DNA from 3 places in the Paenibacillus vandeheii genome. Region 1 is predicted to be linked to each of the others. Evidence: predicted binding sites of a transcription regulator. Region 1 holds the regulator's gene; each other region holds the start of a gene.
What was found. Region 1 encodes Rex, which represses fermentation and respiration genes when NADH is low (regulators of the CRP and FNR family bind a similar motif). Its sites were predicted from a motif close to TTGTGAAATATTTCACAA; they were not measured.
Positions count from the first base shown of each region.

Region 1 (8,372 bases):
GCAGCGGGCAGGCATATGCCTGTCCCCTGCACTTCCTTGTCATGCTATATTCACTTTACAATTAGATTACAGAGAATTCAATACGATTCGATGTGTATCTCTTGCAATTACCAATTCTTCGTTCGTAGGAACGACGAGAACGTCCACTTTGGAATTCGCGGTTGTGATACGACGTGGTTCTCCCGAGCGAATCGCATTCAGCGCTTCATCCAGTTCAACGCCCAGGTACGTGAGCTGCTCACATACTTTTTGGCGAAGAACAACGGAATTTTCACCTACACCAGCCGTAAATACAATCACGTCTACACCGTTCATTGCTGCTGCATAAGAACCGATGTATTTACGCAGACGGTATTCATACATCTCGAATGCAAGCGTGGAGTTGGCATCGCCAGCCTCCATACCCTCCGTGATTTCACGCATGTCGCTGCTGATGCCGGAGATTGCAAGAAGTCCGCTATGTTTGTTCAACATGGAGTTTACTTCGCTCACGCTTAGTTCTTCCTTGTTCATAACATAAGGTACAATTGCCGGATCAAGGTCACCACTACGTGTTCCCATCATCAATCCTTCGAGTGGAGTCATCCCCATGGAAGTATCTACGGATACGCCGCCCTGCACAGCAGTTACGCTACCACCATTACCGACGTGGCATGTGATGATCTTCAGATCTTCCAATGGACGATCCAGGTATTCAGCTGCTGCCTTGCTTACGTAATCATGGGAAGTACCATGTGCGCCATAGCGACGAACCTTATACTTTTTGTAAAGCACACGTGGAATGGCATACAGATATGCTTTTTCCGGCATCGTTTGATGGAAAGCCGTATCAAAGACCATGACCTGTGGTACGCCCGGCATATTCGCTTCAGCCGCACGAATACCCATCATTGCTGCAGGGTTATGCAGTGGAGCCAGATCGAAAAGGCGGCGGATTTCTGCTTTGGAAGCAGTATCGACCAAGGCCGATTCCTTAAATGCTTCACCACCATGAACCACACGATGTCCAACAGCCTGGATTTCATCCACAGAACCGAGCACACCGTTTTCTTTGTCTGTCAGGATGTCAATAACTTTACGAATCGCTGTTGTATGTTCCAAAATTTCGCTAACTTCGGTAACATCCTCACGGCCCGTTGGTTTATGTGTCAGAATGGAAGAATCCATCCCGATCCGTTCTACCAGACCTTTTGCCAATACGGATTCATCCGTCATGTTATACAATTGATATTTGAGCGAGGAACTCCCCGCATTAATTACGAGTACTTTCACAGCCGGTCACCATCCTTGTCGTACTTGAAGAATCCTTCGCCTGTTTTGACACCCAGGTGTCCTGCACGCACCATTTTTTTCAGGACCGTGGAAGGACGATATTTCAACTCACCGAATTCACGGAACATTCTTTCGAGTGCAGCTTCTACCGAATCCAGTCCGAAACGGTCTGCCATCTCAAGTGGTCCGTGCTGGAAGTTATATCCGATACGCATAGCGTCATCAATATCTTCAGCGGAAGCGACACCTTCCTGCAATACATGCAGTGCTTCGTTTATCAAAAGACAGATCAGTCTGGACGTAACAAATCCAGGCGATTCATAGATCATAACGCCTTTTTTGTCTGCTACTTCTTCCACAAAACGTCTAGTTTCTTCAAATGTGGAATCTGAGGTTTTCAGACCACGAATAATCTCTACAAGATCAACCCGGGAAACCGGGTGAATAAAGTGCATACCAATAACACGCTCTGGGAATTTGGTCGAGCTTGCAAGCTCAGTCAAACTCAGCGTGGATGTATTACTTGCAAGAATAACGTTGCTTGGGCAAACTTGGTCGAGTTGACTAAATACCGCTTTTTTCGCGTCCAGATCTTCGGAAATGGTCTCAATAACCATATCGCAAGATCCGAGTTCAGCCAAATGAGCAACTTTGGTAATACGGGAGAGAATCAACTTCTTCTCCGCTTTCGTAATAGCCCATTTCTCCAGTTGTTTGTCAAGATTGGTCTCAATCATGTTATATGCATGATCCAGCTTCTCCGTCGTATGCTCCACCAGAAGCACATCAAGTCCTTTGGCTGCAAGCATCTGGGAAATACCTTGTCCCATCGTGCCGCCGCCGACAACTCCTATCTTTTTGAAAAACATGGTTCTGCTCCATCCTTTCGGTTCTCTATTTCTCTATTGTACCCTGTTCGCCGAAAATTACAAATTTCGACCCAACATATAATAATATCTTAGCACGAGTGAAATGTAAAAAAAAATAACCGACATAAATAAATTATGCCGGTAGAAGGGCGCTGTCACGAAATTGACAACGAAATTGATCGCCAGACAACACTTCTTCCCTGAGCAGCGTGTCAAGGGAATTGTCGAATATTGTCCGCTGTTCTTCAAGCAATTGTTTGGTCTGTTCCATCAGGTCTTGCAGGATCAATTTGTTCTCCCGCATCAATTCTTCCGTCGTTACCATATCCATATTAACAATACCCAACGAAGTAAGTCCGGAAGCCATCATCGTCTGTACCACATTCGTTGCTTGTTCAAAGTCATTACGTGATCCTGTACTGCGTCCACCGTAATACATTTCCTCTGCTGCCGCACCACCGAGGGCAATCATGATCTGCTCTTCCAGGAAACGCTTTGTGTACAGAAATTGTTCTTGCTGCGGGTTATGACGTACATATCCCAGTGCCTGTCCACGCGGACTGAGTGCCACCTGACTCACACTGCCAGGACGAACCAGTTCAGCCATAATGGCATGTCCCAATTCATGAATAGCCACTCTTTTTTTCTCTTCCACGCTGGATTCGCGGTCCGTCTTCTCACCCATCATTACTTTATCAATTGCAAGGGACAGATGACGCTGTTCAATGTTGAGCAGCCCGTCTCTCATCGCATAAATTGCAGCTTCGTTCATCACACTTTCCAGCTGTGCTCCAGAGAAGCCATAGGATTCTTCGGCTGTCTTCTCAAGATTTACCCCTTCCAGAAGAGGCTTATTGACTGCATGCAGCTCCAATATGTGTTTTCTGCCTTTTTTATCCGGCAAGTCCACCTGAATATGACGGTCAAAACGTCCTGGACGCGTCAGCGCGCTATCCAGCATTTCTTTTCGGTTTGTAGCAGCGATCACGAGTATTCGCGGTGTTTCGGAAGAGTAGATGCCATCCATTTCCGTCAACAGCTGATTCAGCGTCTGATCATATTCACGCTGTTGTCCACCTTCCCGTTTTCCACCGATCACATCAATTTCATCGATAAATATAATAGCATTTTCTTTATTTTCTTTTGCAGCACGAGTTCTCGCATCCCGAAACAAATCCCGTATTCTGCCGGCACCCACACCGACATACATTTCAACAAACTCACTGCCTGAAGCAGCTACAAAAACAGAGTCGGTATAATGAGCAGCAGCTTTGGCCATCAAGGTTTTACCTGTTCCTGGAGGACCTGTGAGCAGGATCCCTTTCAAAGGACGAATACCAAACTTCTGAATTTCCTCATGTCGAATGAGAAAATCAAGCGCTTCCCGCAGCTCCTGCTTCGCACTTTCCTGACCGCCAATTTCTTCAAAAGTCAGCTTGGACGGTCCTTTTTTCTTGCGTTTGCGTTCCTGACCCGCACCCACCGTAATTCCACCACGCATTTGCATCATGAGCAGCAAAGCTCCCACAATCATTGCAGCGATCAGAATGGGAATCATGTTTACACCGATAAAAGCGAGAAAGATAATTAATACGGGTACAAATCCAATGGCAATTTCTTTCGTCCATTTAGGCATTTGGCCACACTCCTATCTGACCGGGCACACGCGGCAGAATAATAAACTTGCTGGCATCTCCATCTCTGAGGCTGACATATACATTATTGTCATCCATGGCTGTGTTTACCTTGATCCCATTCGTAGCCATTTTAGACAAGGTTGGTGTAATCTCGGTGTATTGTTTGCTCTCCATAGCCTGAGCTACGGTAAACATGGCGCTACCCCACCAGCTTTCCAGCGCTTCGTTGGAATGATCCACGACATCCAGCTTCAACGAACGAGTGCCAATCAGGGTTTGTCCTTCTTTGTGAATATATTGTACCAACCTGCCCAAATCAACATCCGGCTGCAGATCGAGTTTCAACTGTACATCATTGCGGTTAATAGTTAATTGTACATCATTGACTCCATCGTACTGGGTAACCATCTTTTCAATTGGGCTTTGCACAGCCACATGACGATACACAAACCAACCTCCAAACAACACAACGGCTGAAATGACGGCAGTCAGAGCAATAGGCAATACTTTTATCTTCAAGTGAGTTACCCCTCCTAAAATTTGGCCCATTCTATAGCATGTAGGCAAGAATATGAATATGTGTACGTAAAGTCCTGTGATGCGTTTAACAGGATTTATTTGTGTTTGATGTATCCTTGAATACATATTTGAGTATATCACATCGTATATACAATATCTAAGGCGAAAATATGAATAAATTATTAATTTTAACTATTCAAATCCAAAATGATCAAGAAAACACGTCAAAGAACCGGTCCAGTCGGGTTTCCGTCTGCCGGTTCTTTACTGTATTCTTTTTAGAAAATAGTACGTCTGCTGATTCTAGCTATTCGGAATCGTATAGACTAGGTCAACCTGTTCCCCGTTACTAAAGCGGTAAAAGCGATAATAATTGTGAGTAGCATCGTTATAATATACTTGCCATACATAGATTCCATTCACAACACCTGGCATGATTCGTTTGATCTCCCCGCCTGGAACTTCAGAGCTGAACCGATTTCGAATCTGTGCTTCAGACATGCCGTTCTTCAGCAGTTCACTGTGCACCGCATTGGTCCCTGTCACAGGCTTGTTATTTTCATCAAACTTGATCCACACCAATACATCCTGGTTATCCTTATTTTTACCGATCAGGGTCCAGTATATGTTGTCTCCGCCGTCTTTTTGCCCCCAGACATACTTACGCAGGTCTTCGTGTGACGTAATCCCGACCTGTTCCTGGGCCACCTGTATGGCCAACGCCTCTTCCTTGCGCTGATCCTGGGTAACATAGACATAATAACGCTGAAGTCCAAACAGAATCAGAACCAGGAGCAGCAGCGAAATCCATATCCACTTCTTTTTTTTCTTCAAAAGCCGAACTTCCTTTCCCTATGACGATGCTGTCCTTGGAATTAACGGGCAAGCAGACCGTCAAATGCCAGTTGAGACTCACGCAAAATACGCTCTTCATCCATCGTAAGACATTCGCCATGTTTAACCACTTGTTTACCATCCACCCACACATGCTCTACATCTTTGGCTGATGCAGAGTATATGGTATGGGAAATCAGATCCGTATGCGGATAGAAATGGGCTTGTTCAATATTCAAGGCGATGAAGTCAGCCTTCATGCCTGTTTGCAGTGCTCCTGTATTGTTCAGGAATATGGATTTGGCACCATACGAAGTTCCAAGCAGAAGTGCTTCCCCTGCTGGCACTGCGGTAGGGTCACCGGACACACCTTTGTGAATCAAAGCAGCAAGTCTCATCTCTTCAAACATATCGAGGTTATTGTTACTTGCTGGTCCATCTGTTCCGAGGGACACGGTCACCCCTGCTTTCAGCAGATCAGGTACTCGTGCAACACCCGAAGCCAATTTCAGGTTACTGCCTGGATTGTGGGAAACTGCTACATCATGTCGTGCAAGAATTTCGATCTCCTCATCATTCAGATGTACCGCATGTGCAACCAGAGATGGACGGGAGAAAAATCCTAGCTTCTCCAGATGTGCAACCGGACGCAGACCGTAGTCAGCCACGTTCTGTTCCACTTCACGAAGCGTTTCAGACATATGCGTATGCAAAGGCAGATTCAGGTCATGAGCAACCTGTACCAGCTTCTCTATGTAATCCGGAGGGCAAGTGTAGGGAGCATGTGGAGAAATTACGGTTGTAATTCTTCCGTCTGCTTGTCCATTCCATTGACGGGCAAATGCTGCGGATTCTTCCAGCTTGCGCTGTTGTTCTTCCGCTGAGCAAAGTCCGATTACCCCACGTGCCAGAGCAGCACGAACGCCGGATTGTTCCACCACTTTTGCAACCTGATCCATATGATCATACATATCCAGGAATGCTGTTGTTCCACCTTTCAACATTTCAAGTACGGAAAGTGATGTGCCCCAATATACGTCTTCAGACGTCATTTTGGCTTCCATTGGCCACATTTTCTCCTGCAACCATACTTGTAATGCCAAATCATCTCCATGACCTCTCAGAAGCGACATGGCTGCGTGACCATGCGTATTGATCAGACCCGGCAAGAAGAGCAGTCCTTTTCCGTCCACCTTTGTCAGACTTTCGTCTCCTTCCGGCAAAGTCTCACCAATATGCACAATCTTGTCATTCTCGACAACCATATAACCTTGAACCACTTTCCAATTCGTGCCCTCACTGACGGCAAATTTGCCGTTGTGAATTACCCATCTATTTGTCGTCATCTTCCTCGTCGTCCTTTCCGTTCTCCAAATAATAAGCAAGGCTAAGCAGATCCGTCGTAAAATCGGCATGATGAATGCGAATATGCGGCGGGGTCTTCAGGATCGTTGGCGCAAAATTCAGAATCGCTTCAATTCCTGACTCAATCAACTGATCGGCAACATTTTGGGCTTCCGTATCCGGAACCGTGATAATCCCTATACGAATGTTATCTTTTTTGACCGAATCCGTTAATTCATTCATCGGTTGCACCGTCAGACTGTTGATTTGACTTCCAATCTTCGGACCGTAGGCATCAAATACAGCGACAATTTTCATGTTGTCTTTGAGGTAGGCATTGTAATTGGATAAGGCGTGTCCTAAATTACCTGCTCCGACAAGAGCTACATTGATCTGCTGGTCTATTTTCAGAATATGGCGGATCTTCTCGATGAGATATGAAACGTCATATCCGATCCCTTTACGACCAAAGTCACCGAAGTAAGCCAGGTCTTTACGAATCTGAGCCGGATTCAAATCCAGTCTCAATCCAAGTTCTTGTGAAGAAACCGTATTGACTTCGCGCTGATGCAGTTCATTCAAATAACGCAAGTAAACAGGCAATCTTCGCACCACGGCTTCCGAAATTTTATCTGATTTCATTCATTGCTCCCCCTTACCAAGGCCACGATAGATAGATGAAAAGATGAGCACCCTGTCTAAAACGATGCAAAAAGATGACTGAATTAAACAGGATGCTCTTTGTTATATAATGGATAATTGCTTAAATTACTTCTTTAATCGCTTTACTCACTATTCATGAAACGAATGAATGATATTGCTCAATTTTACCGCCAATTAGTGGCTTCATGCAATCATATAAGCTACAGAGCATAGCTGTTATTGCTGTTCATCGGTTGGTCTCTCAAGCCATTCCGAAATGCGAGGAACCATCTGCTCTGTGAGCATGTGTTCCATTTTGGGACCTGGTAATGAATATAAAAAGTACTTGCCATAATATGCTTCAATGACACGTGTATCGTATACAATCACAATACCTCTGTCTTTGCCCGTACGAACCAGTCTGCCGAATCCCTGTTTGAAGCGGATAACGGCTTGCGGCACGGACAGCTTCATAAACGGATTTTTCTTCTGTTGCTGCAAAAGCTCACTCTTCGCTTCAACTAATGGGTGATTTGGTGGCTGGAACGGCAGTCTGACAATCGCAAGACAGGTCAGAGCCTCTCCAGGAATGTCCACTCCTTCCCAGAAGCTGCTTGTGCCAAGAAGTACAGTTGCTTTCGCATCTTGGAAGCGGCGTGTAAGCTTGGAACGGCTGCCGCTGTCCACCCCTTGCCCGAGCAAAGAGATATCATTACCTGACAAGGCCTCCTTAAGCGGGTCATAGACCTGGCGCAGCATGCGGTAGGAGGTGAACAACACCATCATGCGTCCACGAGTCGCGATAGCCGTTTCCGCGAGCGAATGCACGAGCATATCCACAAAGTGGGCATCACCTACACTGCCCTTCACACTTGGGAAATCACGCGGAATGACGAGCAGGGCCTGTTCGCGATAGTTGAATGGTGACGGCAGCATGGATGTCAACAAGCGGTTATTCTCGGCAGCTTCCTGCAAGCCAAGCTGTTCGATCATGAATTGAAATGACTTGTCAACGGAGAGCGTAGCCGATGTAAGCACAACGCTTTTCTTTTTATCAAAGAACATATCCTTCAATTGCGCACTGACATCGACAGGAACGGCATAGAGCTGCAGTGATTTACTGCGGAACTGGCCGCTAGCCTCCATCCAGTACACGGTATTGGCATCATCCATTCGCATGAAGAAACGCAGATTATCCTTGATCGTTGCCAAGTCCTTGAGCAGTCCTGAGATATCCGTAATCAGACTATCGGAC
Region 1 covers NZ_JAROCD010000005.1:223,567-231,938, reverse strand. Annotated here, with positions in the region: gene P5G61_RS11495 (acetate/propionate family kinase) at 67-1,272, opposite strand; gene P5G61_RS11490 (3-hydroxyacyl-CoA dehydrogenase family protein) at 1,269-2,141, opposite strand; gene P5G61_RS11485 (AAA family ATPase) at 2,275-3,777, opposite strand; gene P5G61_RS11480 (hypothetical protein) at 3,770-4,297, opposite strand; gene P5G61_RS11475 (cell wall elongation regulator TseB-like domain-containing protein) at 4,601-5,131, opposite strand; gene P5G61_RS11470 (amidohydrolase) at 5,173-6,477, opposite strand; gene P5G61_RS11465 (redox-sensing transcriptional repressor Rex) at 6,464-7,117, opposite strand; gene dinG (ATP-dependent DNA helicase DinG) at 7,355-8,372, opposite strand, start outside.

Region 2 (8,372 bases), on a different contig from region 1:
ATGATATGGCCGAGACAACGCCACTTCAGGTCGTGCTTCTCATTGACGTGAGTGCCAGTATGAAGCCGAAGCTGGCGGCTGTGGAGGAAGGGATTCGGGATTTAATGCTTAGCTTGCAGGCACGCATGGGTCAGAGCCATCTTTCCGTCTTTCATTTTCCTGGACGACATAGCGGAGAAGAAGCTGTTATGGACATTGACTGGACAGCTGATCTGAGCCGTGTTCGTTCGCTATTTGGACGTTTGCAAATGAAGGGAGCGACGCCGACAGGTCCTGCGATTCAAAGGGTGATTGATTTTTACCGTTATGGTACACTGGAGGGACAGCAGGAAATAGAAGGGAACTATCGCATTGAAAGAGAAGGGATGCTCGGTGACAACGTTGTCTGACGCCTCTTTCCCGCCAGGTACAGTCATAACAGGGAAATGGAATCGCAGCCGCTATACGATTCGGAAGCTGCTGGGCAAAGGAGCCAACGGCATCGTTTTTCTTGTCCAGCGGGGTGAGAATGGCAAACATTATGCGCTGAAAATGGGATTTGACCCTGTAGATTTGCAATCGGAAATTAATGTGCTCAAATCTTTTCAATTACAGCGTAATCATGAGGCCCTTCGGCAGAGCGGTATTCCTTCCTATCTGAAAGATGTGGATGACTACGCCATTCGTGATCGTGACATTCCCTTTTATGTGATGCGTTACGTTCGGGGGGAGTCTCTGCACCACTTTATTCGGCGACAGGGAACGGACTGGACACTTCTGGTTGGGCTTAGACTCTTGCAGAAGCTGGCTCAATTGCATCAGGCTGGATGGGTATTTGGCGATCTTAAACCCCAAAATGTACTGGTATCGGATTATGGGCAGGTAGAACTTATTGATTATGGCGGAGTGACTTCTATCGGTCGGAGCGTCAAACAGTTCACGGAATGGTATGATCGTGGATTCTGGAATGCCGGCAGCCGAACAGCAGATGGAACCTATGATGTGTTTGCTTTTGCGCTATTACTGATTCATGTACTTGAAGCCGATGCACTCAAAGCGCTGGCTGCAGAAGGATTGCCACAACTGCGAAGTGTGAATCAGCTGACCGTTCTTGTGGAGCGCAGCGAACGCCTCCGCCCATTTCGAAACTGGACCATTCAGGCATTAAGAGGTCAGTTTCAGGATGCCGGACACGCGGCTAAAGCTTGGAAAGAGATGATGGCACGCCCTTCTCCTCTTCGTCGCCGTTCCAAAAGTACAACACCGCGTTGGCTCAAAAATGCATTTGCTGTATCCGTTATATTACTTATTGGAGTACTCATCTATGCACTGCGATTCTGACCTGTGAGCGTGCATATACATAACGTAAGGAATGAGGAACAGGTATGGAGGCTTTACGCTGGAACAAGCTGGTGAATAACGTGCTGGATGCAGCGGAAGAGCATCAGTTATGGGTTCCCGGGGATCGGATTGTCGTCGCAGTATCGGGCGGACCGGACTCGGTAGCTTTTTTGCATATCATGCATGAGATCAGTACCAGGCATGTCCCGCTGGAATTGATTTGTGCCCATGTACATCATGGGTTTCGGAGTGAATCCGATCATGAAGCCGAGATGATGAAGGAACTTGCACACCGGCTTGGCATTGCCTTTGAATGGGTGAAGGCCGATGTACCTTCTTATATGAAGCTTACCGGTCAAGGTCCTCAGGAGGCTGCGCGCAACAAGCGATATGCGTTTTTGCATGAAGTGGCAGCCAAATATGATGCGGCGAGCATTGCACTGGCCCATCATGCCGATGATCAGGCAGAGACGGTAATGCTCCATTTGCTGCGTGGTAGTGGTCTTTCCGGTCTCGTGGGAATGAAGTTTAAAAGGCGAGAAAAAAATGTGGAACTTATTCGTCCATGCCTTCGTATAAACAAGACAGACCTTGTAGAAGCTTGTAATAACCAGGGTTTTCTGTATTTTAATGATGAAAGCAATTCCCAGCGTAAATATCGGCGTAATGCCATTCGCTTGGATGTGCTTCCTTTTTTGGGGCAATATAATGGACAGTTGACGCCGTCTTTGAATCGACTTGCCGAAATTGTGGGTGATGAAGACGATTTCATGGAACAAGGTGCATATGACGCATACAGGTGTCTAGTGCAGGCGAACGGCGGAAGGCAAACCTTTGAGGTGCCTTCCTTTTTGAAGTTACATGTCGCTTTACAACGAAGGTTGATTAAACTAATATTGAATTATCTGCCTTTGGACAGTGATTTTGTCGACTTTACCCGTATTGAAACCATTCGCCGCAAGGTTATTCAGCCTGAAGCGACGACCTGGAGCCTGGATATAGGACAGACACTCGCCTGCACCCGGGAGTATGATCTGATTTCTTTCGGCATACGGACTGACGTACAGGATCAATCTTACGAATATCGTCTTGCTCAATGGAGCGGAACTTATGAGCTTTCTCTCGCGGAAATCGACCGGCATGTTCGGCTCGTTCCGATGAGTCCCGAGGACTATCATGTACCGGAATCGGCGGATCATGCCGCATTTGATGCGGATCAACTGCTTATGCCGCTGGTTGTGCGTTCACGGTTACCTGGAGATACCATGAAAGTGATGGGATTAAACGGAAGCAAAAAGGTGAAAAATATTTTCATCGATGAGAAAATTCCCCCTTCTGTCCGTTCACGGGTTCCCGTGGTATGTGATGGAGCAGGCAATATTATCTGGTTACCGGGTGTTCGCCGGTCTAGTGTAGCTCCTGTCAGGGAGGATACTTCCGCAATCCTGTACATGACTGTAGGCGATTCAGCGATTCAGGGGTAGTGGTTATGGTTCAGGTAAGGCTTTCATATGTATAACTTAGGAGGTTCGCACAGTTGCAGAACGACATTCAGGAAGTATTGATCAGTGAAGAAGAAATTCAGAGTAAAATCAAGGAATTAGGCGCAACAATAAGTGCCGAATATGCAAATCGCAATCCTTTGGTCATTTGTGTGCTCAAGGGTGCGTTTATATTTATGGCTGATTTGGTTAAAAACATTACGGTACCTGTTGAGATGGATTTCATGGCAGTATCGAGTTATGGCGCTTCCACCAAATCATCTGGCGTGGTTAAAATCATTAAGGATCTGGATGAATCCGTTGAGGGACGCGAGGTTCTAATTGTAGAGGACATTATTGATAGTGGACTCACGCTCAGTTATCTGATCGAACTCTTGCAGAACCGCGGCGCTGAATCCGTCCGTGTGGTTACGCTATTTGACAAGCCTTCAGGTCGCAAGGTTGAACTTGAAGCCCATTACACCGGCTTTGACATTCCGGATGCATTCATCGTTGGCTACGGCCTAGATTATGCCGAGAAGTACCGGAACCTCCCTTACATCGGGATTCTGAAACCGGAAGTTTACAGTAACTAATGCTAAAGCTAGTTCCAAGCCCACATCTGTTGGTGGCTTCTGTTGAGAAGCCATGTCGGGCTATGTTAAAATAATTAAAGTGTCTCGAGAGGAGGTAGGGGATGAATCGGTTCATCCGGAATTCTGGTTTTTATTTGATTCTTTTTTTAGTTGTGGTGGGGATAGTCCAGTTCGTCAGCAATGGCGGCGAAGCCACCGATAATCCTAGATATGATCAGTTGCGCACGGCGATCAAGGCCAATAACGTCTCTGAATTGACGGTTCAATTCAACGGTCAGACGTACCTCGTGACCGGTCAATACAGGGAGAAGCCTGACGGAGCCAAATCAGAAAATTTCTCAACGTATATTCCTCCTACGGATGAGGCAATTAGTGAGCTTGTAGCTGCAAGCGAAACAAACAAATTCCAATATCATCAGGAACCTATGAAAGGTGACAGCATCTGGTTGACGTTGCTGACCTCCTTTATTCCTTTGATCATTATGTTCCTGCTGTTCTTCTTCCTGTTTAATCAGGCTCAAGGCGGCGGCGGTAAAGTAATGAACTTTGGTAAAAGCCGTGCCCGTCTTTATAACGAAGAGAAGAAACGGGTTACGTTTGAAGATGTTGCGGGTGCTGACGAAGAGAAACAGGAGCTTGTTGAAGTCGTGGACTTCCTCAAGGACCCTCGTAAATTCGCAGCAGTAGGTGCACGGATTCCTAAGGGCGTATTGCTTGTAGGTCCTCCGGGTACAGGTAAAACCTTGCTCGCTCGTGCTGTTGCCGGTGAAGCAGGTGTACCATTCTTCAGTATTTCCGGTTCTGACTTCGTTGAAATGTTTGTCGGTGTCGGTGCATCTCGTGTACGTGACTTGTTTGAAAATGCAAAGAAAAACGCCCCTTGTATCATCTTTATCGATGAGATTGATGCTGTAGGTCGTCAGCGTGGTGCTGGTCTTGGTGGTGGTCACGACGAACGTGAACAAACACTCAACCAGTTGCTCGTTGAAATGGATGGTTTCGGAGCCAATGAAGGTATTATCATCGTTGCTGCAACGAACCGTGCAGATATTCTGGACCCTGCCTTGCTACGTCCAGGACGTTTTGACCGTCAAATTACGGTTGATCGCCCTGACGTGAGAGGTCGTGAAGCGGTTCTGAAAGTACACTCACGCAACAAGCCACTCACCAAAGATGTGAAGCTGGACATCATTGCGAAGCGTACTACCGGATTCTCCGGTGCAGATCTGGAAAATCTCTTGAACGAATCGGCATTGCTTGCAGCACGTCGTAACCGTAAAGATATTTCCATGAAAGAAGTTGACGAGGCAATTGATCGTGTCATCGTAGGTACGGAGAAGAAAAGCCGTGTCATCAGTGACCGCGAGAAACGAATCGTTGCTTATCATGAAGCAGGCCATACCATTGTAGGTTACTTCCTGGAACATGCCGATATGGTACATAAAGTTACCATTATTCCGCGCGGACGTGCGGGTGGATATGTAATCATGTTGCCAAAAGAAGATCGTATGCTTGTTACTAAGCAAGAATTACTGGACAAAATTACTGGACTCCTTGGCGGCCGTGTTTCCGAAGAACTGTTTATCGGTGAAATCGGTACGGGTGCATACAGTGACTTCCAACAAGCGACGGGTATCGTCCGTAGCATGGTTATGGAGTATGGTATGAGTGAGAAGCTGGGACCTATGCAGTTCGGTAGTTCGCAGGGACAGGTATTCCTGGGTCGTGATATCGGTCACGAACAGAATTACTCGGATTCCATTGCTTACGAGATCGATCAGGAAATGCAACGCTTCATTAACGAATGTTATGAGAAGTGTAAAGACTTGCTTGTTAAACATTCAAAAGAAGTGCATCTGATCGCTCAAACGTTGCTGGAAGTGGAGACATTGGAAATGGATCAGATCAAGCAATTGATCGAGACAGGTGCCCTGACTCCAAAAGATGAGAACAGCAACGATGGAGAAGGTACGCCTAGCGAAGGCGGAGAAGCGATCATCGACAACATCGGTGATGTACGCGTCCGTATCCAAGGCAAAGATGAAACGCCTGAGCCGCCAGCCGGAGATATTCCTAACGAAGCTCCGAATCTGGACAAAGGAAGCAGCAATGACCCGGATGATGGTGGGACGAAGCCGACATCTTAATTTATAACAACCATCTGTCTATAGGACAGATGACAAAGAGAGCCCGCGGGCTCTCTTTTTTTATGGATTAATTCAAATTGTAGAGATAATGATAACCGGGAGCTTTAGGGCGTACTACGTAGGAAATGGGCGGTTATGCCCTTGTTCTGGGGCGTTTTCATTTATTGACAGAGTCGTGAACGTTGTGTACATTAGGTGTTAAACCGCTTGTGATTCGTTTCTCAAGCGAAAATAACGACTTGGATTTGCCATATGAAACAGCGTATGAGGCTGTCCCGATAAGGAGAGGATCACAGGTGGAAGCTCTGGCTTTAGAGCGCAAGGCTGAGATGAACCGGGAGCTGCGCGAGCGGCTGATGGAGTTGAAGAAGGAACGGAATGCCATTATTCTAGCCCATTATTATCAACGTGACGAGGTGCAGGAGGTCGCTGACTTCCGAGGGGATTCGTTCCTGCTCGCTCAGAAGGCAGCACAAACCGATGCGGATGTTATCGTTTTCTGTGGAGTTCATTTTATGGGTGAAAGCGCTAAAATTCTTGCTCCTAACAAAACGGTGATTATCCCTGACGAGCGTGCAGGCTGCCCAATGGCAGACATGGTGAACGTTGAAGGCTTACGTAAATTGAAAGCACAGCACCCGAATGCCAAAGTTGTAACGTATATCAATTCATCAGCTGAGATCAAGGCGGAGACCGACATCTGTTGTACATCGGCCAATGCTGTCAGAGTCATTCAATCTGTTGATTCCGATGAAATCATCTGGGTGCCAGATAAAAATCTGGGACATTATGTGCAACAACATACAGACAAGAAAATGATTATTTGGGAAGGTTACTGCAATACCCACGATATGCTGACGGTCAAAGACGTGGTTGAGATGAGAGCGAAGCATCCTAATGCCGAGTTCGTTGTTCACCCCGAATGTCGTCCTGAAGTTGTCGAGATGGGTGATTTCGTAGGTAGCACAACCGCCATTCTGGAATATTGTAAAAATTCGTCCGCTAAAGAATTTATCGTAGGCACCGAGGATGGTACAGGATACCAGCTGCGTCTGGATAGCCCGGATAAACAATTCCACTTTGCTACCAAGTTCCTCGTATGTCCGAACATGAAGGTTAATAACTTGAAAAAGCTGGTTAAATGTCTGGAAACGATGAAGCCGCAAATTTACGTGCCACCAGCCGTTGCAGACAAAGCCAGAGAATCACTAGAGCGCATGTTACTGGTGAAGTAGCATGCGCTACTCTTGCTCCAAGACAGGTGAAATAACATGATACCGCAATATTTAGTGGATTTTGATCTGTCCGCGCTGCCGATGGTGGAGACGGATGTGCTGGTTATTGGTTCAGGCATTGCTGGTTTGTTTACTGCGATCAAGGCGAGCGAACAACGCAGTGTATTGATGATCACGAAGAAGTCGTTACTGGAAAGTAACACCCGGTATGCGCAGGGGGGCATTGCTGCGGTTATTGCTGAGGATGATTCACCTGCCTACCATTTGCAGGATACACTTGTTGCAGGAGCGGGATTATGCCGCTCCGAAGCAGTAGAAGCATTGGTGAACGAGGGCCCGGACGGAGTGAAGGAACTGATTCGTCTGGGTACTTTGTTTGATCTGGAGAACGGCGAGTTGGCGTTGACGCAGGAGGGTGCGCACAGCCACCGCCGTATTTTGCATGCCAATGGGGATGCAACGGGATATGAGATTGTACGTGCGCTGGCTGCACAGGCGAATGAACATCCTGGGGTTGAAGTGTGGGATGAGCATTTTGTCATTGACCTGATTACAGAACAGGGAGAATGTATAGGTGCGTTGGTTCAGAAGGCTGATGGTTCGCAAGTATTTGTGAAGGCAGAAGCAACTGTACTATGCTCTGGCGGGGCGGGGCAGTTGTATCGTTACACAACTAATCCGGAAGTGGCTACAGCAGATGGTGTGGCAATGGCCTATCGTGCCGGAGCGGTTATCCGGGACATGGAGTTTATTCAGTTCCACCCCACCTCCCTTTGTTATCCAGGCGCACCACGCTTCCTGGTGTCCGAGGCTGTACGTGGCGAAGGAGCCTATTTGCGTAATGTGAAAGGTGAGCGCTTCATGGAACGGTATCATGCACAGCTTGAACTGGCACCACGTGATATCGTAGCCCGGGCTATCGTCAGTGAAATGGAATCGACGAACAGTACATTTGTATATCTGGATATCACTCATGAGCCGGCAGAGATGATTAAACATCGGTTTCCTACCATCTATGAGACTTGCATGCGTTACGGGCTGGATATGACAACAGACTGGATTCCAGTCGCTCCTGCAGCACATTACATGATGGGCGGAGTGAAGACGGATCTTAGCGGAGAGAGCAGCATCGGCAGGTTATTTGCCTGCGGGGAAGTATCTTCTACAGGAGTACATGGAGCTAATCGCCTGGCGAGTAACTCTCTGTCTGAAGCAATCGTATTTGGACGGAGAATCGTTGATCGTATTCAATCCCTGCCTTCGCTTGCTCCTGTACAGACAACGATTCCCGCATCAACAAGCTTTCGCAGGGGAAGACAGGAAGAGCAGAAACCGGTTTCCGAAAGACGCTTGCGTTTACAAAAAATGATGGTGCGGCAGGTGGGGCTGCGCCGGAATGGTGCAAACCTGCAAGGGGCGATGGAGAAACTGCAACAGGAATTGCAATTTTTTGATCAGATATTTACGCACAAAGAAGAGATGGAATATGCCAACCTGTTGACCTGTGCCTGGTTGGTTACAACGGGAGCCTTACACCGTGAGGAAAGTCGGGGAGCCCACTACCGTGAGGATTTCCCGCAGCGTGACGATGCC
Region 2 covers NZ_JAROCD010000022.1:43,665-52,036, forward strand. Annotated here, with positions in the region: gene P5G61_RS29790 (vWA domain-containing protein) at 1-389, shown strand, start outside; gene P5G61_RS29795 (serine/threonine protein kinase) at 373-1,320, shown strand; gene tilS (tRNA lysidine(34) synthetase TilS) at 1,365-2,804, shown strand; gene hpt (hypoxanthine phosphoribosyltransferase) at 2,858-3,397, shown strand; gene ftsH (ATP-dependent zinc metalloprotease FtsH) at 3,499-5,544, shown strand; gene nadA (quinolinate synthase NadA) at 5,841-6,779, shown strand; gene nadB (L-aspartate oxidase) at 6,816-8,372, shown strand, end outside.
Region 2: the regulator Rex is predicted to act here: its motif matches at 5,752-5,769, upstream of nadA (quinolinate synthase NadA).

Region 3 (8,372 bases), on a different contig from region 1:
TTACGGCGAACACAAACCTACGTTGGATCAGGTTAACCTGGAGATTCAGGCAGGACAAACGGTTGCGCTGGTCGGACCTTCGGGTGCAGGCAAATCCACTCTATGCAGTCTCATTCCACGTTTTTACGATGTGGATGCGGGGCATATCTCTATTGATGGGGTTCCGGTAAAGGATATGACGCTGGAGTCACTGCGCTCTCATATCGGGATTGTACAGCAGGATATTTTCCTGTTTGACGGATCGATCCGCGAAAATATTGCCTACGGCAAACTGGATGCACCTGAGGAGGAAATCTGGCAAGCCATCCGTCGTGCCCAATTGGAGGAGCTCGTCCAATCCCAACCGGAAGGACTCGATACTTTGATTGGTGAGCGGGGCGTTAAATTGTCGGGCGGACAGAAGCAACGTCTATCTATTGCTCGCATGATTCTAAAAAATCCACCGATCCTCATTCTGGATGAAGCAACCTCCGCACTGGATACCGAGACGGAAGCCGCCATTCAATTGGCTTTATCGGAGCTGGCACAAGGACGTACAACGCTGATTATCGCCCATCGACTCGCAACGGTCAGACACGCGGATCGCATTGTGGTTGTGGAGAACGGCGGCGTAGCCGAACAAGGCAGCCATGATGAACTTTTGGAGCGTCAGGGCTCATATAGCCGATTGCATCAAGCCCAGTTTGGATAGGGTGCGGAAATAACGTCTCACGTCTCTTGCATTCGTTAAACCGTAGACCTGCGAATTGGCGCTAATAACACGCGCTCAATTCCTTAGACAGTCTAACGCTAAAAAGGGATGCCCCAGTCATATTCGTGACTTGTGGCACATCCCTTTCTTATTCAGCATTTTGCATCATTCGATTCAACTTGCTTCCGGTACAAGGTACAGACAAATAGAAGCATCACATCAGGAATAGGATTTTATTTTTTTACCGCATGGATAAAATGGTTTGTTTCGAAGGCGGACAAGTCATCTGTACGATTGCTGAAATATCTTTCCTGGATGTCCTCCGGCGATAAATGCTCATATATGAGAAGTCCCGCATCAGCCAACAACCGCTCCATCTCCTCATAAGTAAAGCAGGATTGCATCGGCTCGCCTCCCATCGCAGCCATCTTCACCATATGTTCAACCCGGTTAAACTTTCCTTTTTCCTCAAAGAGATGCTCGTCTGCATAATCCAGCACAATCGAGCTGCCGGTCGGAAGATTCGCAAATACATGCCCGATCAAGTTAGACAGATCCTTCTTGGTCAAATAATACGACACACCCAGCAGAGTAACCAGCGTCTTCAGCTTCTCCAGACCTTCATTAGTCAAGCCTTCATACGAACTCTCACGGGTAAAATCCATTGGCACAAAATGAAGATTGCCCGGAATGGTCAGCTTGGCCTGATGCAGCCGTTCCTTCTTGAATTGCTGTGTAGCCGGATAGTCCACTTCAAATATATTCAGGGTGTCTCCCAAGTCCGGATGCCTCAAACCAAACGTATCCATCCCAGCGCCAAGAATGACAACCTGCTTCAATCCCAACGTGACTTCATGCAGCAGTACCTGCTCACAATAGGCGGCCCGAGCCAGTGTTATTGGAGATAACTGTACCTGAGTAATCCATTTTAGGATCTTATCCGGGTTGTCCTTGCACTGGTGAGCCATCTCCGGGTTGAAAAAATGGATGCCTTCAATCATATTCTCGCGGATATCCAAAAACTCTTGAGGAGTAATAAGCTCTTTGGCTATATAATCATCGAAAATGAGGGGTGTGTCATATTGGCAGTGGTAGGCTCGGCCAAAAGCCGAAATCAAGGATGTAATGCTGGTCTCATTTGGCTTCATGTTTTATCCTCCCGTACAAACAAAAATAAGATTCCCCCTGGCCAGGAGAACCTTAGTATATACGGAATGTTTTTATATGTAAATTATAGCATAAAAAGATTTTTTTGTCAATCTAAATTTACGGGATGATCCGACAGATTAAAGTGGCTTTCTTTGCCCCTCCACTCCAATCTGTCTTCTCCCTTCCTCATACCACTCAGCTCGAAAAGGTTAAGCGTCCAATCCGTACTCCTTCACTTCACGATTGCGGTTCAACACCGCATGCAGTACAAAACCAAGCACCGCAATGCCCGCCGTGACAGTCGCCAGCCATGCTACAGGAATCAGTCCCTGTTTGTCATACATGACGCCCATGGCATACGGTCCGATAACCCGGCCAACCGCACCAATTCCACCGGATATCCCGATGTAGAAGGGTGCTGATCTTCCCGCATGCTCTGAGATGAATGCCGGGGTAGCCGGTGAGATCAGCATTTCCCCAAAGGTAGCCAGTACCATCGCAAGCACCATACCTGGATAGCTGTACATGGTGATCATGACGATGTAGGCCGATCCGTAGAACACCGCACTTGCGGTCATCTGAGCGGTCGATGTACGTGCTATCGTGCGCTTGACCCAACTGGTGAAGGGTTGTCCCACAAAGATCAGTACTCCGTTCAGGGTCCAGAGCAGACCGTACATCCTTTTCTCCATACCCTCGGAAATAATATACGGGGACACCCCTGTATTCCAGATGGAATTACCGAACAGCAGGAACAGCACGCCCAGGCTCATGAACAGGTATAATCTAGTATTACCCAGCAGCGCCCAGACGCCTGGTCCACCTTGAATCGTTTTGCGTTTCGTCAGATGCACTTCACCCTGATCCGGTTCTACCCGCGACAGATAATACCAGAAGAAGATTGCAAACCCGGCCGAGGTCACCCCGTTCAGTACAAAGCTGAGGTGATAGGAAAAGTCCGCCAGGAAACCACTAAGCGCCGTACCAATAGCCACACCGATATTGTTGGCGACATAGATCACATTGAACAATTCCCCGCGTCGCTCCGCAAACCGGAAGCCGATAAAGGCTTGAATCGCTGGCAGCGACAATGAACTAAACAGGCCAATCCAACCCATCGCACATATAAACACAACCCAATACGCGCTAATCCACGGCAGAGCAAACAGACCCACAGCATTTAACGCCAGTGATCCGATGATCAGCTTCTTGACACCCACCCGGTGGTACAATGCACCGCCGAGCAATTGCCCGAAGATACCGCCCAGCGACTGAATCAGAATGACAAACCCGGCGTTAGCCATCGTGCGCCCAAGCTCGTCAAATACATACATCGTGGTCAAGGGCCACATTAAGGCACTGCCTGTCGCATTGACCAGACTTGCCAGCAAAAATATTTTTACTTCTTTTGGATATGTATCCAGCCATCTCATCATCTTGTATATTCTCCTTAGCACCTTCAAAAAGCGTGTTGCATAAAAAATAGACCCTTGCCCTGACGGCATGATCAGCCAGAGCGAAGGCCATTCGAATTCTGAATTCTCGATTATATTGTAATTTTAAATTTAATGATTTGCTCTTTGCATTCACCTTACAATCTACCCTTTGTTCATCTTACCTGAAAAGATCCGATCTGCAAGCACTTCATTGACGCTTCACTTCGACAGTGGCCGAGAAGAATGTAGCCCCGTTGCCCATGTCGGACAGACGATTGGACGTGAGCGAATTCGCCCGCTGTTTTTTGCCATTGCCATCCCACCATAAGCCTTGACTAATCACTGTTCCTGGCAGCATGGATTCACTTACTTTGGCGGTCAGCTCAATGCGGCCACGGTCGTTCCATACGACCACTGCATCCCCGTCCTGCACCTGTCTGCGAGCGGCGTCTTCTGGGTGTATTTGCAATAGTGGCATCTTCTCCAAGCGTTGATGTTTGGCCGAATTGGCAAAGGTGGAATTCAGGAAATTATGGTTCGGTGGCGACAGAAACATCAGCGGATAGACGTCCGCAGGTCCAGCCGGGTTCTCCCCGTCATATCCTTCAACCAGTGCACTGTACGCAGGTAACGGCGGCAATCCTCGCTGAGCCATCGTTTCCGAGTACAGCTCAATTTTCCCCGAAGGTGTGGGCAGCTGATCCAAATAGGACTCATGTGCAGACATATCCAGCTTGACGAAATGATGCTGCTTCAGCCCCTCCAAGGTTACTCCGTTCATGTAAGGATTGCCCGTACCCTGGAGTGCTCCCTCAATCATCTGTTCAGGTGTCTCACCGAAAATCTCCGGCTCATACCCCATCGCCTGTCCAAGCAAGGAGAACAACTCAACATTACTCTTGCTCTCACCCAAAGGCGCAATGACCGGCTCTTGCAAATGAACATACTGATGCCAGTAGGATGTATACAGATCTGTCGTTTCAAATGAAGACGTCGCAGGCAGCACAATATCCGCGTATTTCGCTGTATCCGTCATGAACAGATCATGGACAACCGTGAACAAATCCTCCCGTGCAAAACCTCGCATCACCCGCTCGGTATCCGGTGCCACCACCAGTGGATTGCTGCAATAAACCATCAACGCCCGGATCGGCTGCTCCGCTTCCAGCAGTGCTTCGCCAATCCGGTTCATGTTCACCACCCGCGACTCCGGATTCTGCCGCAGCTCTGGACGCTCCAGCGCATCGCTATTCGTGCTCGCGTAGCTGTTGGTACGGATAGCACCGCCGCCGCGCTTCAACCACTGGCCTGTAATGGCAGGCAGACAGGCTACGCTGCGCACATTCATGCCACCATTATCGTGATGCTGGAGGCCATTGCCGATATGAATGTGGGCCGCCTGTGCGTTACCGTACAGCTCAGCTAGCTTCACGATATCCGCTTCGGGCACACCTGTAATACGTGCAACGCGCTCAGGGGTGTAGCTGCGGACATGATCACGCAGTGCCTCATGGCCGAGGGTATACTTTTGCATAAAAGCCTCATCCGTCAGTCCCTGCTCGAACAGTACATGCATTAATCCGAGTGCCAGTGCGCTGTCTGTACCCGGGTAGAGTGGAATGAACCAGTCGCCCCATTGGGCGGTCCGATTGCGATGAACGTCGATGACGACGATTTGAGCTCCCTTTTTGCGGGCTTTCTCAGCCAGAACAACCTGGTGCATATTGGTGCTGACGATGTTCCCACCCCACACCAGAATGACATCTGCATGTTCCGTGTCTTCGGGCAAGGTTCCCCGGTTTGCACCCATCGTATATTTCCAGCCGGTATTTCCGGCCGCATTACAGATCGTCTGTTCCAGCTTACTCGCGCCTAGCGCATTGAAAAATCGACGATCCATGCCATCCACACCAAGAATGCCCATGTTTCCATAAAAGCTGTATGGCAGGATGCTCTCCGGTCCGTAGGTATCTGACAGTGAACTGAATTTCGCCGTAATCTCGCGAATGGCCTCATCCCAGCTGATTCGCTCGAACTGGCCTTCGCCCTTGGCTCCGATGCGTCGCATCGGATATTGCAACCGCTCGGGGTGATACACCCGCTCCGTCATATTTCGGACCTTGTTACAGATGGCGCCTTTTGTAATCGGATGGTCCGGATTGCCCGCTACCTTCACGATTTTACCGTTCTCCTTATGAAGCAGCAGGCCGCAAGTATCTGGACAATCGAGCGGGCAAACCGCCGGAAATACGCCATTCTCCTGGTCGATCATATACATGTTCCTCCCCCTTCAAAGCTATCCTCATATCATATCTTGTTCATGGTAATCGCGTAAAGAGAACAGACTTTTTTTCATCGCTACAGCCGCTCGAAATTTTCCAAAAAAATCTTTTTACCTCTTGATTCAATCCCCAAATTCAGGGGTAAATTAAAAATAAGGCATTAGGCTAGTGTTTCCCCACTTCCTCCTCATGCCATATCATGGACCACTCCCGAAATTCGCCATGAACAGGTTTCGTTCCCCCGAACCTTGTCATGGCGAATTTATTTTGTGTGGATATTTTTGCATCAGAAAAAAGGCAATTCCTTTCCCGTCCATTAAGGCATAGCAGATCGCTATGAATTGAACGAGATCAGAATCACCTCTCCTGCTTCTTTAAACCGTCTTTGCACCCATAACCTTGGCTATAGCTCTAATTCTAATACTCGGCAAATTCCCGCTACGCCTGCTTACTCCACATCGCTCTGGCTTCCGTCTCTACAGGCTGGGCCGCCATTGCCACCTCAGGCTTCACTTCCGGCTCTTGCCTGCGCAGGTACACCATCCAGTAGGCAGCCGCGACAAACAGCGCCCCTCCTGTCAGATTGCCAAGCCATACCGGAATGAAATTCATGACATATTGTCCCCACGAATAATGCCCTTCAAAGATCGCCGCAGGAATCAGGAACATGTTGGCGACAACGTGCTGAAATCCAATAGCCACAAAGGCCATCGTTGGAAACCAAATCCCCAGTACCTTGCCGCTCATCGTATCCGATGCATAGGAAAGCCACACCGCAAGAGCTACCAGCCAGTTACAACCGATCCCGGATATAAACGCCTGAAGAAAGCTGTCGTCCAGCTTATGCCCAGCCATATCGACCACTTTGGTCAAATAGGCACCCTCTGCCGTCAGACCGAGCACATGCCCAAACGCATAGGCCACAAAGATCGCCCCAAGGAAATTACCTATTGTGACTAAGGTGAGATTCTTCAGCATGTTGCCTGCGGACAGTTTGCGTGCAATCGTCGCGAGTGGAACAGCCATCATATTGCCTGTCAGCAGTTCCCCGCCGCCAATCAGCACCAATATTAAACCTACCGGGAACACGGCTGCACCAATCAGGTTAACCAAGCTGCCCCATTCTGCCGGAGCAGAGGCAATGACCCGAATATCCAGCAGGAATCCGAGCGCGATAAAAGCGCCTGCCAGAAAACTGAGTATCAATACGGAGGACACCGGATTTTGAGCTTTCTTCATCCCCGTATGCGCCGTATATTGTGCAACCTCAAGAGGTGTTTTTGCTGCCATAACGATCCTCTCCTTCATAGTTCATGACATCATAATTCAACTTGTTTGGTTGATATGTTCATTGTATCGCGAAGGTTTCGAGAGGTTTGTTACTTTTATCACAAAGTATGAAAACTGTGCTAGCACGCCAGCGTGACCACACTTCCATCCGAGAGGATGCACCCTCAAGCCAATCTCAAAAAACAAAAAGAACTACCGCAGGATGCGGCAGTTCCCGTATATATCAGCAGTATCCGTTATACCATCGCTGGTGTTTTCACTTCTACTGGAGGTAACGCCTGAAGACCAGCCGAGTTCAGGAAGTTCCACGGTTTGTTGTAATGTGGCTGGAAGAAGAAGTCGATGAAGGCCAGCTCATCTACCGTCATGTTGTTCTGGATGCAGACAGAGATTGTATTGATCGACTGTGTCAAATCAGCCTGTGACATGATCTGTGCACCAACAATGCGGCGGGTAGCCTGTTCATAGATCACTTTGAGCAGCAGCTTCTCAGCTGTTGGCATGAACTCCGGACGGTAAGCATCTTCAAGCGTTACCGCTTCAACAACCAGACCTTCGTCAGCAGCAGACGTTTCCGTCAGACCTGTGCCTGCAATATTTTGCTCATATATTTTTATCCCTGATGTGCCTTGTGTACCCATGTACTGTGTCGTAGGACGAATCAGGTTGCGTGCTACGAGTGTACCCATCCGAACGGCATTGGTTGCCAGTGGGATGTACGCTGCTTTGCCAGTTGGGTTGTAATGAATTGCACAGCTGTCTCCAGCAGCGAAGACGTCTTTCTGGCTGGTTTGCATATATTTATCCACGATGATTGCGCCGTTCGGCAGCATATCCACCTGACCTTTGAGCAGTTCGGTATTTGGCCGGAAACCAATGCACAGAATAACGAGGTCTGTTTCAAATTCTCCCTTGGATGTAATGACCTTGTTCACTTTGCCATTCTCTCCGGTGAATTTCTGTACTGTTTGGCCCAAAGCCAGCTTGATACCGCGTCCAGTCAACGTTTCTTCAATGGCATCCGTGAACTCGGGGTCCAGATATTTGTTCAGAATCCGGTCCACGCTATCAATCAGTGTAACTTCCTTGCCGTTCATTTGGAAAGCCTCTACCAGCTCGATGCCGATGTATCCAGCTCCAACCACAGTAATGCGTTTGGCATCCTTCGCCTTTTCTATGATGGTATTGGAATGGTTGTAGTTTTTGCAAAGTAAAATGTTGTCCATTTCGATGCCTTCCAGCTTCGGTACGACAGGCCATGAACCCGTTGTTACAATCAGCTTGTCGAACGTATCTTCGAATTCTTCCCCGGTTGTCAAGTTTTTAGCCTGAAGTTTGTGACCTGCAGCATCTACTGACGTCACTTCATGAAGCATTTTGGTAACGACACCTAGCTCGGCCAGTTGGTTAGGAGAAGAATAGAACAATCCGTCTGGATCTTTCACCACACCACCCACATACAGCGCAATACCACAGGATAAGAAGGAGATATTGTCATTGCGCTCATACACGGTAATGGTAGCA
Region 3 covers NZ_JAROCD010000010.1:93,717-102,088, reverse strand. Annotated here, with positions in the region: gene P5G61_RS20390 (ABC transporter ATP-binding protein) at 1-691, shown strand, start outside; gene P5G61_RS20385 (class I SAM-dependent methyltransferase) at 925-1,839, opposite strand; gene P5G61_RS20380 (MFS transporter) at 2,050-3,273, opposite strand; gene P5G61_RS20375 (molybdopterin-containing oxidoreductase family protein) at 3,485-5,548, opposite strand; gene P5G61_RS20370 (formate/nitrite transporter family protein) at 5,997-6,848, opposite strand; gene P5G61_RS20365 (FAD-dependent oxidoreductase) at 7,085-8,372, opposite strand, start outside.
Region 3: the regulator Rex is predicted to act here: its motif matches at 6,935-6,952, upstream of P5G61_RS20370 (formate/nitrite transporter family protein).